Regions from separate parts of the Holzapfeliella sp. JNUCC 80 genome, predicted to be linked through region 2. Evidence: predicted binding sites of a transcription regulator. Region 2 holds the regulator's gene; each other region holds the start of a gene.
What was found. The regulator HrcA, encoded in region 2, represses chaperone genes, less so after heat shock. The targets are predictions, from matches to a motif close to TTAGCACTCNNNNNNNNNGAGTGCTAA.
Positions count from the first base shown of each region.

Region 1: groES (co-chaperone GroES) is a predicted target of HrcA. The motif match lies at 3,538-3,564, and genes of this name have one in related genera.
Region 3: JNUCC80_RS05405 (ATP-dependent Clp protease ATP-binding subunit) is a predicted target of HrcA. The motif match lies at 3,901-3,927, and genes of this name have one in related genera.

Region 1 covers NZ_CM132205.1:314,827-321,133, reverse strand. The annotation lists gene JNUCC80_RS01645 (APC family permease) at 1-1,407, opposite strand, end outside; gene groL (chaperonin GroEL) at 1,588-3,207, opposite strand; gene groES (co-chaperone GroES) at 3,232-3,516, opposite strand; gene JNUCC80_RS01630 (ABC-F family ATP-binding cassette domain-containing protein) at 3,706-5,625, shown strand; gene JNUCC80_RS01625 (ABC transporter ATP-binding protein) at 5,656-6,294, opposite strand; gene JNUCC80_RS01620 (DUF1430 domain-containing protein) at 6,297-6,307, opposite strand, start outside.
Region 2 covers NZ_CM132205.1:674,792-681,098, reverse strand. The annotation lists gene truB (tRNA pseudouridine(55) synthase TruB) at 1-696, shown strand, start outside; gene ribF (riboflavin biosynthesis protein RibF) at 716-1,660, shown strand; gene hrcA (heat-inducible transcriptional repressor HrcA) at 1,763-2,818, shown strand; gene grpE (nucleotide exchange factor GrpE) at 2,830-3,372, shown strand; gene dnaK (molecular chaperone DnaK) at 3,399-5,225, shown strand; gene dnaJ (molecular chaperone DnaJ) at 5,294-6,307, shown strand, end outside.
Region 3 covers NZ_CM132205.1:1,085,849-1,092,155, reverse strand. The annotation lists gene JNUCC80_RS05425 (glycosyltransferase) at 1-934, shown strand, start outside; gene JNUCC80_RS05420 (catalase) at 982-2,424, opposite strand; gene JNUCC80_RS05415 (YbgA family protein) at 2,530-2,913, shown strand; gene JNUCC80_RS05410 (fructosamine kinase family protein) at 2,896-3,756, opposite strand; gene JNUCC80_RS05405 (ATP-dependent Clp protease ATP-binding subunit) at 3,962-6,055, shown strand; gene JNUCC80_RS05400 (pectate lyase-like adhesive domain-containing protein) at 6,205-6,307, shown strand, end outside.

The DNA of each region.
Region 1 (6,307 bases), 360 kb from region 2:
ATATTTAGCACCTTCTTGTTCTAGTCGTAACTGTTCGGCAACGTTTTCATAGTGGTTTCTAATTTTGTAGAAGAACCAAACTAAGAATGGCATAATCACGAATAGTGGCCAAATTTCGCCTAGACGAAAGACAATTAAAATCATCAAAATTGCAAAAGAGATAAATGCCCCAACAAAGTTAGCAAATGCTTTTGCCATCCAATGTTTAGGCTTTTCTTTATACCATTTTACAATCATACCACTTTGTGACAGCGTAAATGGAATAAACACTCCTGCTGCATACAGTGGGATTAATTTTGAAGTTACTCCACCAAATAGTGTAATTAAAATAATTGAGCCGATTGCTAGCGTTAAAATACCATTTGAGTATGCTAGTCGATCACCACGATCCATATAGTTATGTGGTAAGAACTTATCCTTGGCTAGATTTGATGACAACACTGGGAATGCTGAAAATCCAGTATTAGCTGCAACAGCCAAAATAAAGGCAGTCGCAAATTGAATAATGTAATAGAAAATGTTTTCGCCACCAAATGTTCTGGCAGCAACTTGAGAAAGTACGGTTACTTTTTCTTCAGGTACGATACCGTACCAATAGTTTAAGAATGTGATACCCGCAAAGAAAATCCCCAAGATAACAGCCATAATAGTTAAAGTTCCAGCGGCATTTTTAGCGCGAGGCTTCTTGAAAAATGGCACCGCATTTGAAATTGCTTCAACACCAGTTAATGATGATGACCCACTTGAGAAAGCTTTTAAAACTAAAGCTGCCGTTATCCCTGGCACAACACCACCAACAGGAGATGCAGCGTGATAAGGAATTTGACCTGACATAATTTTGAATAATCCCACACCAATCATGAGTAAAATTGACCCAATGAAAAGATAAACCGGAATCATTAAGAAATTAGCAGATTCACTTAATCCACGTAGGTTTAAGACAGTTAAAATAACAATAATTGTAATTGCGATTGCAACTTGATGCCCGTAGAGAGCCGGTATTGCTGAGGTAATCGCTTCAGAACCAGCCGAAACACTAACCGCTACCGTTAATATATAGTCGATTAATAGTGCACCACCAGCAACTAATCCTGATGATTTCCCTAAGTTATCACTAGATACCTTGTAGGCCCCACCACCATCTGGGTAGGCATGAATAATTTGACGGTAAGAAATAGTTAAGGATAGTAGTAACACTAAAACAAAAAAGGCAATTGGTAGTGAATACCATATTGCGGCTGCAGAAAGTGTTACCAGCACCATTACAATTTCTTCAGTACCATAAGCCACACTAGATAAAGCATCTGAACTCAACATTGCAAGTGCTTTGAATCTCGTTAGCTTTTGGTCGCCTTCTTCATTTGATTTCAAAGGTTTTCCTAAAATCAAACGTTTAAATTGTCCCATCACGGGCACCTCCACATAATGAACTTTTTCAATAACTTCACAAATATTACGCTATTTGATAAATAAAATCTACCATAAATTTTAAAAAAATTTAACATTTATATCAGCGCTATTGTGACACACAAAAAAGCCTACGGCAAGTTTTAACTTCCATAGGCTTCTTTTTATAAAATTAATAGGTTACATCATACCCATTCCTGGGTTCATAGGTTGATGACTTTCTTCACTGTCTTTTTCAACTTCAGTTACAACAGCTTCAGTTGTTAACATTAACGCAGCAACAGATGCGGCATTTTGTAATGCTGAGCGTGTTACTTTAGTTGGATCAATGATTCCAGCTTCAATCATACTAGTCCATTTGTCAGTTACAGGGTCATAACCCACTTCTGGATCTTCATTGTTCAAACGTTCTACAATAACAGAACCTTCAAGACCTGCATTCGTTACAATTTGACGAACAGGTGCTTCAAGCGCTGCTTTAACAATGTTGATACCAGTTTGAACATCGCCAGTTTCTTCAAGAGAAGCAACAGCTTTGACAGCGTTAGCAAGTGCAGTACCACCACCAGCAACGTAACCTTCTTCAACAGCTGCACGCGTAGCATTTAGTGCATCTTCAATACGGTATTTGCGTTCTTTTAATTCGGTTTCAGTTGCTGCACCAACTTTAATTACAGCAACACCTCCAGCTAATTTTGCTAGACGTTCTTGTAGTTTTTCACGGTCAAAGTCTGAAGTTGAATCAGCAATTTGTTTCTTCAATGTATTAACACGTTCTGTAATAGCTTCTTTATCGCCTGCACCTTCAACAATTGTTGTATTATCTTTGGTTACAGTAACGCGACCTGCTTGTCCGAGTTGATCTAGTTTTGTATCTTTTAATTCTAATCCCAAGTCTTCTGTAATAACTGTTGCACCAGTAAGTGCAGCAATATCAGCTAGTTGTTCTTTGCGACGATCACCAAATCCTGGTGCTTTAACTGCAACAACATTGAAAGTTCCACGGATTTTGTTCAAAACAAGTGTTGGAAGCGCTTCACCATCAATATCGTCGGCAATAATCATCAAGGCTTTACCTTGTTGAACGATTTCTTGTAATAAAGGCAAGATTTCTTGAATATTTGAAATTTTCTTATCAGTAACTAAGATGTAAGGGTTATCAAGATCTGCTTCCATTTTATCGTTATCAGTTACCATGTATTGTGAGAGGTAACCACGGTCAAATTGCATCCCTTCAACCACACTTAATTCTGTTTCAATTCCTTTTGACTCTTCAATTGTGATAACACCATCATTACCAACTTTTTCCATCGCATCTGCAATCAAACGTCCAACTTGTTCATTAGCTGCTGAGATTGACGCAACTTGTGCGATTTCATCTTTATTAGCCACTTTGTGTGACATTTTATGTAGTTCTTCAACTGCTTTTTTAGTAGCTAATTCAATTCCTTGGCGAATACCCACAGGGTTAGCACCAGAAGTAACATTTTTTAGTCCTTCTTGAATAATTGCTTGTGCCAAAACAGTAGCGGTTGTTGTCCCGTCCCCTGCAATATCATTCGTTTTTGAAGCCACTTCAGCTACTAATTTAGCTCCCATGTTTTCAAAGTGGTCTGCTAATTCGATTGATTTAGCAATCGTTACCCCATCATTAGTAATTTCTGGAGAACCATAGCTTTTTTCTAACACAACATTGCGACCTTTTGGTCCAATTGTTGCTTTAACGGTGTCAGCTAATTTGTTAACACCACGTAACATTGCACGACGTGCATCTTCTGAAAATTTAATTTCTTTTGCCATTTTAACTTCACCTCATTAAAAAAATTAATCAATAATTGCTAAAATATCGTTTTCTTTTAATACTAAATAATCTTCATTTTCATATTTTAAAGTTGTACCTGCGTATTTATCGTAATAAACGTTATCTCCAACTTTAACAGTCAATGGTAATCTTTGACCGTCACGAGTTCGAGCACCTTGCCCAACGGCGATAACTTCACCAACTTGAGGTTTGTCTTGAGCACTGCTTGCTAGTACAATACCTCCAACTGTTTCTTCTTCATCTTCTTTAACTTTTAAAATCACGCGATCAGCAATAGGTTTTAACATTTAATTTCCCTCCTACAATAATTAGCACTCTTATTTATCAAGTGCTAACTTCTAAATAAATAATATCATCTTTATGAAAAAGTGCAAGTTTTTAGCAGAAAAAAAGTAGAATGCTAAAAATTGGTTAAAATCCCTTATCAAGCACCGAATTATGATATGCTAAACAGTGAATAAAAATGAGGTGAAATAATGATTATCTTACAAGGACATCAATTAGCACGCCACTTTGGTAGTGATGTGTTATTTGAAAATCTAGATATCGAAATTCAAAATAAAAGCCGTATTGGTCTAGTCGGTCCAAACGGTGCAGGTAAAAGTACACTGCTCAAAATGATTACAGGACAAGAAGAGCCTTCACTTGGTCATATTTCGACACCTAAGAATATTGAAATTGGCTACATTGCCCAAGAGCATAATTTTGACACTAATCAAACTATCTGGGATGAAATGCTTCAAGTTTTTACCCCTTTAATTGAACTAGGTAATAAAATGACTGAAGTTCAAGAACAGCTAGCTAAGCAATCTCAACCAGATGAAGAGCTGTTACAACGCTATGATCAAATGCAGTACGATTATCAAATTAATGGCGGTTTTACTTACGAAACCGATATTAAAACGGTACTAAATGGGTTTAAATTCGATGAATCAACGTACCATCAAGAGATAAGTACATTATCAGGTGGTGAAAAAACCAGACTTGGTTTTGTGAAGCTCTTGCTTAAAAAGCCAGACTTGTTGGTATTAGATGAACCAACTAACCACTTGGATGTGGACACTTTAACCTGGCTTGAAACCTTCTTGAAAAACTATTCAGGTGCTATCTTAGCTGTTTCTCACGATCAGTACTTCTTAGACGCTATTACAACTGAAATCTATGAATTAAGCTTCAAAAAGTTAACGCATTTTACTGGTAATTACTCAAAATATGTTGAGCAACGTGAATTAATGGATCGTCAAAATCAAGAAGCTTACGAAAAACAACAAGCTGAAATCAAAAAACAAGAAGACTTTATCCAAAAAAATATCGTACGTGCTTCCACAACCAAACGTGCGCAAAGTCGTCGTAAACAACTTGATAAAATGGAACGCATTCAACCCCCTAAACATCAAAGTCAAATGACAATGAAATTTAATGTTGAAAAGCAAAGTGGTAAAGAAGCTCTCCTTATTAACCATATGAGTGTGGGATACGAAAAAAACGAACCTATGATTAATGACATTAACTTACAAGTCAACAAGCATAATCGTGTTGCTATCTTGGGAGCTAATGGAATTGGAAAAAGTACCCTACTAAAAACTTTAGTTAAACAGCTCGAACCGCTTGCTGGTAGCTACAAGTTTGGTGCTAACGTTTCAGTTGGTTTTTATGATCAAGAAATCTCACAATTTAATCCAAAAGAAACAGTTATTGATACTGTTTGGAACCGTCATCGTTTAACACCCGAAAAAGAAATCAGAAGTGTCTTAGCGAGTTTCTTGTTCGGCGCTGATGATATCGAAAAAAGCGTGGGTCAACTTTCAGGTGGACAGCGTGCGCGTCTTGCTTTGACCGTTTTATCAATGGAGAATCACAACTTCTTGATTATGGATGAGCCTACTAACCACTTAGATATTGATGCAAAAGAAGTTCTCGAAAAAGCACTTCGTGATTTTGATGGCACACTTGTCTTTGTATCCCATGACCGTTACTTTATTAACGAACTAGCTACAACTACAATTGAAGTCAAAAATAATCAGGCTTACGTCTTCGATGGTAACTACGATTACTATTTGGAAAAGAAAGAACAAATTATCAAGCCAGATGATATTGCCCTTCAACAAAAGACAACTAAAAATAATAGTGGTGGTAAAGAAGACTATGCCCTACAAAAGAAACGCCAAGCTGAACTTCGTAAAATTGAGCGTGGCATTGCCCAAGCTGAAGAAAATATTGAAAAATACGAAAGTGAAATTGCAGCTATCCAAGAACAAATGGCTAAGCCTGAATATGCTACAGACTATAGTAAAATGTCAGAATTTCAGTCAGAAATTGATGCAATCAATGAAAAATTGACAACCGAAAATGACAATTGGGAATATTGGCTAACTCAACAAGAAGAAAACGAATAAAAAGACAAGGACTAACTGTCCTTGTCTTTTTTAATTACGATAATTTCTTAAATCAATCACTTCATCAGCATTTTCCCAAATCATTTGATTGTGTGTTGCAATAATAATCGTCCGATTATCATTTTTGAGTGAGAGCAATAACTCCATCAATTCTTGTCCGTTTTTAGGATCAAGTGCTGCAGTTGGTTCATCAGCCAAAATAAGAGGTGGATTTTTTAAAATCACTTTTGCCAGAGCGACACGCTGAGCTTCTCCCCCAGATAATTCAAATATTTTTTGATTAAGACTCAGGTAATCTAAGTTTACTTGCTTTAGAGCTAATTTTTGTCTTTCTACTTTCTCTTGCTTTTTAATTTTTTGACCTACAAGTCCTAAATCTAAGTTATCTTTGATAGATTGAGCATCTAACAATCCAAAATTTTGAAACAAATAGCCTAACTCATTTCTAAAGTAACGATGAGCAGAAATTGACTTTAGTGACTGACCATCATAAGTGATATCGCCTTTTGTAATCTTTTCTAAATGACCAATCATGTTGAGTAACGTCGTTTTTCCACTTCCACTCGGACCGATTAAAGCATAGATTTTTCCCTTCTCAAAATTCAAATTTAAATTTGTAAATAATTCACGATTATCAAAATCCTTTGTTACATTTTCAACTTTTATCATTCTTATTTCCCCT
Region 2 (6,307 bases):
GAAGCCATTTTAGGCTTTGAAACTGATACGGAAGACTTAGATGGTGAAGTGACGAAATCACAAGATGTTGAGACCCCCTATTCAGAAGAAGAAATTGTAGCAGCGATGGCACAACTAACAGGGGATGTTGAACAACTACCGCCAATGTATTCATCCGTTAAAATTAAAGGGCGTCGATTATATGATTATGCGCGAAACAACATTCCTGTTGAACGCCCAATTCGCCATATTAAAGTATCTAAATATGCCAAAATAGGACAATCTACTTACGATGAACAAAACAAGCAGCAACGATTTAAATTTGAAATTACTTGTTCAAAGGGAACTTATGTGAGAACACTAATTAAACAATTAGGCGATATTCTTGGCGTTCCTGCTGTTATGAGCTCATTGACCCGTGCTAAAAGTGCTGGATTCGGGTTGAAAGATGCTGTTTTATTAGAGACTTTAAAAGAACAACCTGAAAAAGCACCTGATTATGTGGTACCTCTTGAACGTTTCTTTGAAGATCAACCGGCTTACCATTTAAGCGATAAAGAGTTTGAAATGGTACAAAATGGTGCCAAACTTAAATTTCCAATTGACGTAGAACGTCTATGTTTGTATCATAATCGAAAAATAAAAGCGATTTACAAGAAAGACGTTAAACATCCGCCACTTTATCGTCCGGAAATGATGTTGCTTCAAAATAGTTAACCGATAAGGGAGGATAAGTATGCGTAGTTACGAACTAGATTATCCAGTTAATAATCAAATTGTCGAACCTCAAGGAATTGTATTGGTTCTTGGATTTTTTGATGGTGTTCATCTAGGTCATCGTCAATTAATTGAAAAAGGTCAAAAAGTTGCTCAAGAGCAAAACTTGAAATTAGCTGTTATGACAATGAATACGCACCCTAGCAAAATATATGGTCCAGCTGATGTTACTGTGCCGTTAATTACTACAACAAGTGAAAAACAACAATTGATGAATGAAGCAGGGGTCGATATCTTCTATATTGGCAATTTCAATGGCCCGCTAGCTAAGGTTCAACCTGATGAATTTATCAACAATGTTCTGGTTAAATTAAATGTTAAAGCAGTTGTTGCAGGATTTGATTATACTTTTGGAAAAAAAGAAGTAGCTAATATGTCATTGCTAAAACAGTTAGCTCAAAATAAATTTGATGTTTATGAAGTCGACAGTTACAACAAAGGTAATGAAAAAGTTAGTTCAACTCGAATTCGTCGATTAATCGAAAAAGGTGACGTCGATCAGGCTAATGAATTACTGGATTCAATTTATCAGACATCTGGACAAGTCGTTCATGGGTTCAAACGCGGCCGAAAATTGGGGTTTCCAACGGCTAATATTGCTTCTAGTGAAGATAAGGTCGGTCTAGCCTCAGGTGCCTATACTGTTGAATTGAAGGTTCATAACCAATGGTATCAAGGGATGGCAAGTGTTGGTTATAACATTACATTTGATGATGTGAAAGATTTATCCGTTGAAGTCAATATTTTTGATTTTGATGAAGATATTTATGATGAAATTGTTGATGTGAGATGGTATCACTATCTTCGACCAGAAGAAAAGTACCCCTCAGTCGTTGCTTTAATTGAACAATTGAACCAAGACGAAGCCAATAGCAAAGCCTATTTCAAAACCTTAAAAAAATAGCTTGATAATTTTAGCTGTCATCTTGACATTCTGCTATTTAGTTGTTATATTCTAATAGTTAGCACTCGTAATTTAATAGTGCTAATTCGAAGAGGTGACGCTATGTTATCAAAACGACAAGAACTAATATTAAAGATGATTATCAATGTCTTTAACAAGACACAACAGCCTGTTGGGTCAAAGACATTGATGGATGAACTAACGATTCAAGTTTCTTCAGCCACTATCAGAAATGAAATGGCTAAGCTTGAGGAATTAGGATTAATCGAAAAAACACATTCATCTTCTGGTCGTGTCCCATCAAATAAGGGATATCGCTATTATCTAGATTATTTATTACAGCCAACAGATATGCCAGAAAACTTGCATGAAAAACTGCAAATAGATTTCAATCATCAATTTCAAAAAATTGACGATATTGTATCTCGTTCGGCAAAAATATTATCTGATCTGACTAGTTATACAGCTTTTGTAGCTAGTCCAGAAATTCAGTTTTGTAGAATTACTGAATTTCGCATCGTGCCACTTTCTAATCATCAAATGATGGCAATTTTGGTTACCAGCGATGGCGACGTCAAAAATCAGCTTTATCGCTTACCTGAGGATGTATCGGGTAAAGAACTAGAATCATTAGTTGAGAAAATCAATACGGCAGTTAAGGGCAAAACTTTACATGAAGTATCGAGTTATTCTTCTGAGAAGTTCATGTCAATTCTCGGTATTGAAGAGGACACAGCTAGTTTGATTCTTCTTCAATTATTGAAGGATGTTTTCAAACCAACTGAAACTGATCAACTATTCGTTAATGGTGAGTTGAATCTCCTTAACAATTATTCTAGTTTTGATGACTTGGATAATTTGAAGTCACTTTATCAGTTGCTTAGTCATCCAGAGATATTTTCAGATTTAATTCATGAAAATAGTCTAAACAATCCAGCATTTTCAGTTCATGTCCGTTTAGGAGACGAGCTACCGCTTGATTTATTGAAAGACTACAGTCTATTGACGGCTACATATGAAGTCGGTGACTTTGGAAATGGAATTGTCGCTTTACTAGGGCCAACAAACATGCCCTATTCACAGATGATTAGTTTAATGAACTACTTCAAAGAAGAACTTGCAGATCAATTACTAGATTATTATAGCAAGTTTAGATAAGGAGGATGACAGTGTCTAACGAAGAAAAAGATATTAAACAAGAAAATACAACCGAAGAACCTGTTGAAGAAACAACGGAAGAAGTTGTTGAAGCAGAAGAACCTTCAGAAGTTGAAAAACTTCAACAAGAGCTTGAAGAAGCGCAAGATAAATACTTGCGTTCACAAGCTGAAATCCAAAATATTCAAACACGTCAACAAAAAGAACTCGCTCAATTCAGTAAATATGAAGGTCAAAGCCTTGCAAAAGAAATTTTGCCAGCTTTAGACAATTTACAAAGAGCTTTACAAGTTCAAGCTGACGATGAGGCTTCAAGCCAATTGAAAAAAGGGATTGAATTAACTTATAACGCATTAATGAAAGCTTTAAATGATAAAGGCATTACAGAAGTTGAAGCAGAAGGTGCACATTTTGATCCAAATTATCACCAAGCTGTCCAAACAGTTGAAGCAACTGAAGACCATCCAAAAGATACAGTTGTTGAAGTTTATCAACCTGGATACTTATTTAAAGATCGTATTTTAAGACCTGCAATGGTTAGCGTTGCAAACTAAGAAATTCGAAAGGAAGTTATTGATTTATGTCAAAAGTTATTGGTATTGATTTAGGAACAACTAACTCAGCAGTTGCTGTTTTAGAAGGTAAAGAACCAAAAATTATTGCAAACCCAGAAGGTAACCGTACAACTCCTTCTGTTGTTGCTTTTAAAGATGGTGAAATTCAAGTTGGGGAAGTTGCTAAAAGACAAGCAATTACAAACCCAGACACAATTTCTTCTATCAAACGTCACATTGGTGAAGCTGGTTACAAAGTAACTGTTGGTGACAAGTCATATACACCACAAGAAATTTCAGCAATGATTTTACAACACATCAAAAAATTCAGTGAAGATTACTTAGGTGAAGAAGTAACAGAAGCTGTTATTACAGTGCCTGCTTACTTCAATGATTCACAAAGACAAGCAACAAAAGATGCTGGTAAGATTGCTGGTTTAGATGTTAAACGTATTGTTAACGAACCAACTGCTAGTGCTTTAGCTTATGGTTTAGACAAAGCCGAAGAAGACGAAAAAATCCTTGTTTATGACTTGGGTGGTGGTACATTTGACGTTTCTATCCTTGAATTAGGTGACGGTGTATTCCAAGTACTTTCAACAAATGGTGATACTCACTTAGGTGGGGATGACTTTGATGAAGCAATCATGGATTGGTTGATTGCACAATTTAAAGACGAAAATGGTATTGACTTATCTAAAGATAAAATGGCATTACAACGTCTAAAAGATGCAGCTGAAAAAGCTAAAAAAGATTTATCAGGTGTAACAACAACTCAAATTAGCTTGCCATTTATCTCAGCAGGTGAAGCAGGTCCATTACACTTGGAAACAACCTTAACTCGCGCTAAATTCGATGAAATCACAGCTGAATTAGTTGAAAGAACAAGAATCCCAGTTGAAAATGCACTAAAAGATGCTGGACTTTCAAAAGATGAAGTTGACAAAGTTATCTTAAACGGTGGTTCAACACGTATTCTTTCAGTTCAAAAAGCTGTTGAAGACTGGACAGGTAAAAAACCTGATCACTCAATCAACCCTGATGAAGCTGTTGCCTTAGGTGCTGCTGTTCAAGGTGGTGTGATTTCAGGTGACGTTAAAGATGTTGTTCTTCTTGACGTAACACCATTATCATTAGGTATCGAAACAATGGGTGGCGTTTCAACTAAATTAATTGAACGTAACACAACAATTCCTACAAGTAAGTCACAAGTCTTCTCAACAGCTGCTGACAATCAACCAGCTGTAGACATTCACGTTCTTCAAGGTGAACGTCCAATGGCTGCTGATAACAAGACGCTAGGTCGTTTCCAATTAACAGATATTCCACCAGCACCACGTGGTGTTCCTCAAATCGAAGTTAAATTTGACATTGATAAAAATGGTATTGTAAATGTATCTGCTAAAGACTTAGGTACTCAAAAAGAACAAAAAATTACAATCCAAAGTTCATCAGGTCTATCAGATGAAGAAATTGAACGTATGACAAAAGATGCTGAAGAAAACGCTGAAGCAGATAAAAAACGTAAAGAAGAAGTAGACTTACGTAATGAAGTTGATCAATTAATCTTCACAACTGATAAGACATTGAAAGAATTAGATGGCAAAGTTTCTGAAGAAGAAGTTTCAAAAGCTAAAGAAGCTCTAGAAGCTTTAGAAAAAGCACAATCTGACAATGACTTAGAAGCGATGAAAGCTAAAAAAGATGAATTGAACCAAATCGTTCAAGATCTTACAACAAAACTATACCAACAAGCACAAGAAGCCCAAGGTGGCGAACAATCAGGTCAAGCAAACAACGATGACACCGTAGATGGTGACTTCCGTGAAGTAGACCCTGATAAAGATAAATAACAATTACGATGAAAAAGTCAAATTGTCAATTTGACTTTTTTCATTTATAGAAATGAAAGAGGAATTTTATGGCACAACAACGAGATTACTATGAAGTCCTGGGTCTTTCTAAAAATGCATCGGAAGCCGAAATAAAAAAAGCTTATCGTAAACTATCTAAAAAATACCACCCTGATTTGAATGATTCTGAGGATGCTGAAGAAAAGTTCAAAGAAGTTAGTGAAGCTTATGAAGTCTTGAGCGACTCCCAAAAACGCGCTGCTTATGATAATTATGGTCATGCAGGTGTTAATGGTGGTGCCCAAGGTGGAGCTGGTGGTTTTGGTGGCGGTGCCCAAGGCTTTGGCGGTTTTGAAGACATCTTTAACCAATTCTTTGGTGGTGGAGCTGCCGGCGGTGGCCGTGCACAAGATCCAACTGCACCAAGAAAAGGGCATGATTTAGATTACACCATGACACTTGAGTTTGAAGAAGCAATTTTCGGTAAGAAAACAAATGTCACATATGATCGTGATGAAACATGTAAGACTTGTGATGGTAAGGGTGCAAAACCAGGTACTTCAACCAAAACTTGTCAAAAATGTCATGGTTCAGGTCATATGACCGTAGATCGTCAAACAATGCTTGGTATGGTTCGTCAACAAGTTGCCTGTGATGAATGTCACGGTCAAGGTGTGATTATTGAAACACCTTGTGAAGACTGTCATGGTAAAGGAACAACTGAACAAAGACACACTGTTGAAGTTAATATTCCAGCAGGTGTTGACCAAGGCCAACAAATTCATTTAACTGGTCAAGGTGAAGCTGGTGCTAATGGCGGGCCTTACGGTGATTTATACATTGTTTTACGTGTGCGTCCAAGTAAGACATTTGAACGTTCAGGAACAACAATTTACTACACTGTTCCAATTAGCTTTGCTCAAGCTGCACTTGGTGATGAAATTGACGTTGATACTGTTCATGGTAAAGTGAAATTGCGTATTCCAGCTGGAACACAAACAGGAACAACCTTTAGGTTAAACGGTAAAGGTGTTCCGCAATTGAACGGACATGGAACAGGTAACCAAGAAACAACAGTTAAA
Region 3 (6,307 bases), 410 kb from region 2:
TCATCAGACATTTTATTTTGATAATGAAACCGAACTAGCTTCGTTCTTTTTAGATGAATTAAATCGTCAAGACAACTTGCAAGCGACCTTTGTTGGTGATCGACCAACTATTTCGTATGACATGATTATGGGGATGCAAACGCGTGGTAAGAACATCTTGTACATGCCTAATCCACATACAATTGATGATGATGATGGTATTTACGCAGATATGAGTGGGTTATATACTAATGCTATTTATCAAAATCAAGACCAATGGGACAAGATTATTGTCGCCACTACTAAACAAAAAAACGATTTAACTAAATGGTATGGTGGAGAATCACCAATTCCAATCGAAGTTATTTCACCATCTATTCAAATTGAAACTAAACGAGATACTATGTTGGACGAAGATACGGCACATCAAGAGAATAAGGTGATTTATACCGGGAAGTTAGATGATAAAAATAACGTTATAGAATTAGTTGAAGCCTTTGAAAAGGTTATCCAGATTTTACCTAATGCAACGTTAGATATTTATGGGTACGGAACTGAACATGATACTATTGAGAAAAAAATCGAAACCCTTAGCCTTTCAAATTCAATTAAGATTAAAGGCTATCAGTCAGATTTAACTGAGGCTTACCAGTCAGCAGAACTACTAGTTTACATGGGCAATGCAGATATTGAACCGCTATGTTTGATTGAAGCAATGTCATATAGTGTACCGTGTGTTGCTTATCAAAGTTTGTATGGCGTGTCTGATATTATTGAAAATAGCGAAAATGGGTTTATTGTCGAACGTCATAGAATAACAGAACTTGCTTCAACTATTATTAAAATGCTTGAAAATAAAAAACGATTATATAAAATGAGTCAAAACGCTTATAGCACGGCTAAAAATTATAGCTCAGATAAAATGATACAAAAATGGCAACAAGTACTAATTTAACAAACAAAAAAGCTTACATAAAAATGTAAGCTTTTTTTATTTTGGTATTATTTGATTTCATCAACTGATAAGCCGAGTGCTTTGGCAACGCGTTCACCATAGTCAGGGTCAGCTTGATAGAATTGTTTAGCTTCCAAGACTTTGATTTCATGTGATTTTACTTGACCAAGATTGTTTTTGATATTTTCAACTAAGCGTTCTTTTTCACCTTCGTCAAATAAGCGATATAAGTCGCCTGCAGCTGAAAAGTTGTCGGTGTCATAAGGTTTAAAGTGACCCGTTTCACCAGTTAGTGGATCAGGTGAAATTTTTGCGGAAGGCACTTCTGTTGGACCGTCAACACTATTAGGTTCGTAATTTGCTGAACCATCATGACCTTGTGACATAAAGCCATCACGGTGATAGTTATTAACGTCATTGATAGGGCGGTTAACTTTAAGTTGATCATAGTTAGCACCTAAACGATAACGAGCAGCATCCTTATAACCAAACAAACGACCTTGTAAGACTTTGTCGGCTGAAGGTTCAATACCAGGAACTAAGTTGGCAGGTGAAAAGGCTAATTCTTCCATTTCTTCAAAGTAGTTTTCGGGGTTTTCATTTAAGACCATTTGACCGACTTCTATTAGTGGATAGTCTTTTTGAGAAACCACTTTGGTGACATCAAAAATGTCATGCTTGTAGTTAATCCCTTCTTCATAAGGGATAACTTGAACGTAAAGTGTCCATGATGGGAAGTCTTTTTCTTCAATAGAATTAAATAATTCATTTTGAAGGTAATCTGGGTCATCTCCACAAAGTTTGGCAGCTAATTCATTAGACATGTTGTGGACACCTTGATTAGTTCTAAAGTGATATTTCACGAAGAACTGTTCACCTTTATCGTTAACCCATTTGAAAGTATGACTACCGTAACCATGCATGGTGCGATAGCTTGCGGGAATACCGCGATCACTCATTAAGATTGTGACTTGGTGAAGCGTTTCTGGTGAATGTGACCAAAAGTCCCATTGCATATCTTGACTTCTAGTATGTGTTTTTGGATCACGTTTTTGTGAATGAATAAAGTCAGGAAATTTTAATGGATCATTGATGAAGAACACAGGGGTGTTGTTACCCACAATATCGTAGTTCCCATCTTGTGTATAAAATTTTACGGCAAAGCCACGAACATCACGATAAGTATCAGGATAACCGCTTTCGCCAGCTACTTGAGAAAAACGTGTGATCAGGGGTGTTTTTTTACCTTTGCCATTAAATAGGTCGGCTTTAGTGTAAGCACTCATATCATGTGTCAATTCAAAGTAACCTTTAGCACCTGAACCTTTAGCATGAACAACACGTTCGGGGATGCGTTCACGATTAAAGTGCGCTAATTTTTCGAGTAATTGATAATCTTGAATAAGAACTGGGCCACGTTGACCAGCAGTTTGTGAATGTTGATTATCTGACCAAGGTTGGCCTTCACTAGTTGTTAAATTTTTTGACATAATATTACCTTCTTTCGAAATTATTTTAGAACTAAAAAAGGAAATATTCAATTATTTGCTACATCTCGTTATAATAGTAGAAAACCGAAAAAGAGAGAGTTATTGATGCAAAATTGGCAAAAAGAATGGGCACAAAATAAATATTGGTTGATGTCACGCTCACAGCGATTTTACAACGAAGTCAGACAGCTGGCTAAAGGTAACGACTGGACCGATGACAAGAAAGCACGATATGAAGAAATTATTGAAGAGGCAAAAGTTGCACCACTAGATAGAGGCAACATGATGAATGCCTATCAACATGTTTGGGGTTACTTCAAAAAGATTGCAACAGAAGCAGAAAAAGACGACTTTAGACGACTACAAGCGGATTTTGATGTTGACCATGATGAATTAGGCCCTTTTTTGGCAAAAATGACAAAAAAATACAACGTTAACTATTTGCTTGAGTCAACGTTGTTAAAATCTTTTTTAGATGAATTGCTGTAGTAAACGATAAACACTAGGTTGATAGATAGCACCAAATTCACTGAGGTGAAACATCATGTAGTAGAGCTTGTAGTAGATTAATCTGTCTTCATAGTCCTCATCAAGTGGCCAAATAGACTGATAACCAGCCATAAACTCTTGGTTAAATCCGCCAAATACCTGGGTGATGGCGATATCAAACTCTCGGTCACCATAATAAACAGCAGGATCGATGAAGACGGGGTGCTGATCTAAATCGAACATAATATTGCCGCCCCAAAGGTCGCCATGTAGTAGACTGGGGATGCTTTTGTGAGATGCTAAGTCTTCTTTGAATTGACCGAGCATATTTTGGTAAAGATGTTCAAGTTCGACTGACCAGTTATGGTTGTGAATAATTAGTTTTCGAAGTGGTTCAAAGCGTTGTGCAATGAAAAATGATATCCAGTCATCCTGCCAACTATTGCTCCCAGTGAAGTTACCTAGTTCAAAGTCACTATCAAATCCAAATTTATGGGTGAAACTGGTAGATTGGTGAACTTTAGCCAGTGCTTGTCCTAGTTCATACTGATTGCCATGGGGAAGATGGTCGATATATTCAAGTAATAGGAAGGCATCTTTCCCATTATCACCAAATTCAAGAACGTTTGGTGTTTTAGCAAACTCGCCTAAGGCTTTTAGACCAGCAACTTCATGGCTAAAAAACTGTTTAGTAGCATTTTCTTGTACTAATAAGAAGTAAGAATTCGTATGGGTATAGATATGAAAGGCCTGATTGATATCGCCACCAGTTACAGCCGAATACTTTTCAACAGGCTCAGGTAGTTGTAAATTTTTAACAATATTATCGATAGATTTTGACATTATTTCACCTCAAAGATAAGTAATAACCCCATCTTAATACAGTTAAGATGGGGTTTCCAATATCATAATAAAAAAGTTTTAAATTTTGAGTTTTTCTAGTTGTATCTTTCACATAACCGTTGTATTATAAAGTCGAACAAAAAATTAGCACTCAAATAAAGAGAGTGCTAAAAACTTGTTACACAATTTATAAGGAGTGTTAGATATGGCTAACTACAGTAATGGTTTTAGTGATTTTGATGCATTATTTGATTCTTTGAATAGAGATTTCTTCTCAAATTCAGGCACTTTCTCTACCCGTCGAGATATCCCCATCCACTCCAATCAAGATGGCTTAAAACAACAAACACAAGTAAAAAATCCACAACAACAAGAACAATCAATCGGAATTGATTTAGTTAAACAAGCAAAAGAAAATAAATACGATCCAGTTATTGGACGTGACTCAGAAGTTGAAAACGTGATTGAAATTTTGAGTCGTCGTAATAAAAATAATCCTGTTTTAGTTGGACCTGCAGGTGTTGGTAAAACAGCGATTGTTGAAGGACTAGCTCAACGTATTGCAGAAGGCAATGTGCCAGAACGTCTAAAAGATGCTCACATTATTGAATTGAACATTAATGAATTGGTTGCAGGTTCTTCACTACGTGGTGCTTTTGAAGAAAAACTTCAAAAGATTATTGATGAAGCTTCAAAGAATCCAAACATTATCTTATTTATCGATGAAATTCATAATATTGTTGGTGCTGGTAGTGTTGATAGTGAAAACAATAATGGCGACGCTGCTAATATTTTGAAACCTGCACTTGCTCGTGGTGACTTGAGCTTGATTGGTGCGACAACAACAAGCGAATTTCAACGTATTGAAAAAGACCCAGCATTAGCTCGCCGTTTACAAGAAGTAAAAGTTGGCGAACCTTCTGTTGAAGAAGCTATTCAAGTTCTTGAAGGATTAGCTCCTAAATACGAAAATTATCACCATGTTAAATATGATGAAGAAGCAATTAAATTAGCAGTTACATTATCAAAACGCTATATTCAAGGACGTTATCTACCAGATAAAGCGATTGACTTACTTGATGAAGCAGGTGCTAAAAAAGGCTTATACCAAGCACCAAAAGATGAAACTCAATTGCGTGAACGTATTTCAAAATTAGAGCATGAAAAAGATGCCGCTGTTCAAGCAGAAGACTTCAAGAAAGCACAAGACTTAAAAGGTGAAATCGAAAAAACACACAAACAATTGCAAAGTGTTGATGATACCGAATTGCCAAGTGTAACTGCTAAAGACATGTATCAATTAATCGAACAAAAGACAAAAATTTCAATGAGCGAAATTCATGCAGATGAAAGTCAAAAATCCGAAGATTTGGTTAAACACTTAAAAGATGTTGTGATTGACCAAGATAAAGCTATCGATACGATTACCGATGCGATTGCTCGTAAGAAAGTCTTTAAAGATGAAAACCGTCCTACTGGTTCATTCTTATTCGCTGGTCCTACTGGTGTTGGTAAAACTGAATTAGCTAAACAATTGGCTAAAAGCATGTTTGGTTCAGATGATCACTTTATTCGTTTAGATATGAGTGAATACCAAGATAAAACATCTGTTAACAAATTAATCGGTTCTGCTCCTGGTTACATCGGTTACCAAGAAGGCGGTCAATTGACTGAACAAGTTCGTCACCAACCTTATAGCTTGATTTTGATGGATGAAATTGAAAAAGCAAATCCAGATATCTTCAACGCTTTGTTACAAATTATGGATGATGGTCGCCTAACAGATGCTCAAGGACGTACCGTATCCTTCAAAGATACCATCTTGATTATGACCTCTAATGCAGGTTACTCAGATAACTTGATTAAAGATAAAGGTGACTTGATGAAGGCTCTAGAAGTTTACTTCCGTCCTGAATTCTTGAACCGTTTGGATGCCATTGTGCCATTTAACTCATTGAAACAAAAAGACTTAATTAAAATTGTGGATCTTTACTTAGACCACATGGCTAATAGTCTTGAAAAACGCCACGTTAAAATGACGGTTTCAGATGAAGCTAAACACTATTTGGTTGAAAAAGGTTATGATGAAAAATTCGGTGCTCGTCCATTGCGTCGTGTCGTCGAACAGGATTTACAAACACCTGCTGCTAAAGCAATTTTAGCTGACTCTAAGTTGAAAGAAATTAACTTTGCAGTTAAAGATAACTTCTTGATGATGAACAATGAAAAAATTGCAGAATTGCAAAAGCAAGAAATATCAGAAGCTAAGGTCGAAGAAGCAGATTCTGAAACAAAATAAGAATCAAACGAAAATCACGAATAGAAAATAATTATAATTAAGGGACATTTCTTTATAAGAAATGTCCCTTTTTGATAGTTAAAATTTGACTTATTAGTAAAATGAAATAACAATTAAAGTAGATAGCTAATATTATGGGAGAATTATAGATGAAAAAGCAAATGAGAAATAATAAGAAACTAGTGGGGATTGTTTCAGTAGCACTTTGCAGTGTAGCTTTGACAACTGGTTTCTTAACACATACAGGTGTTA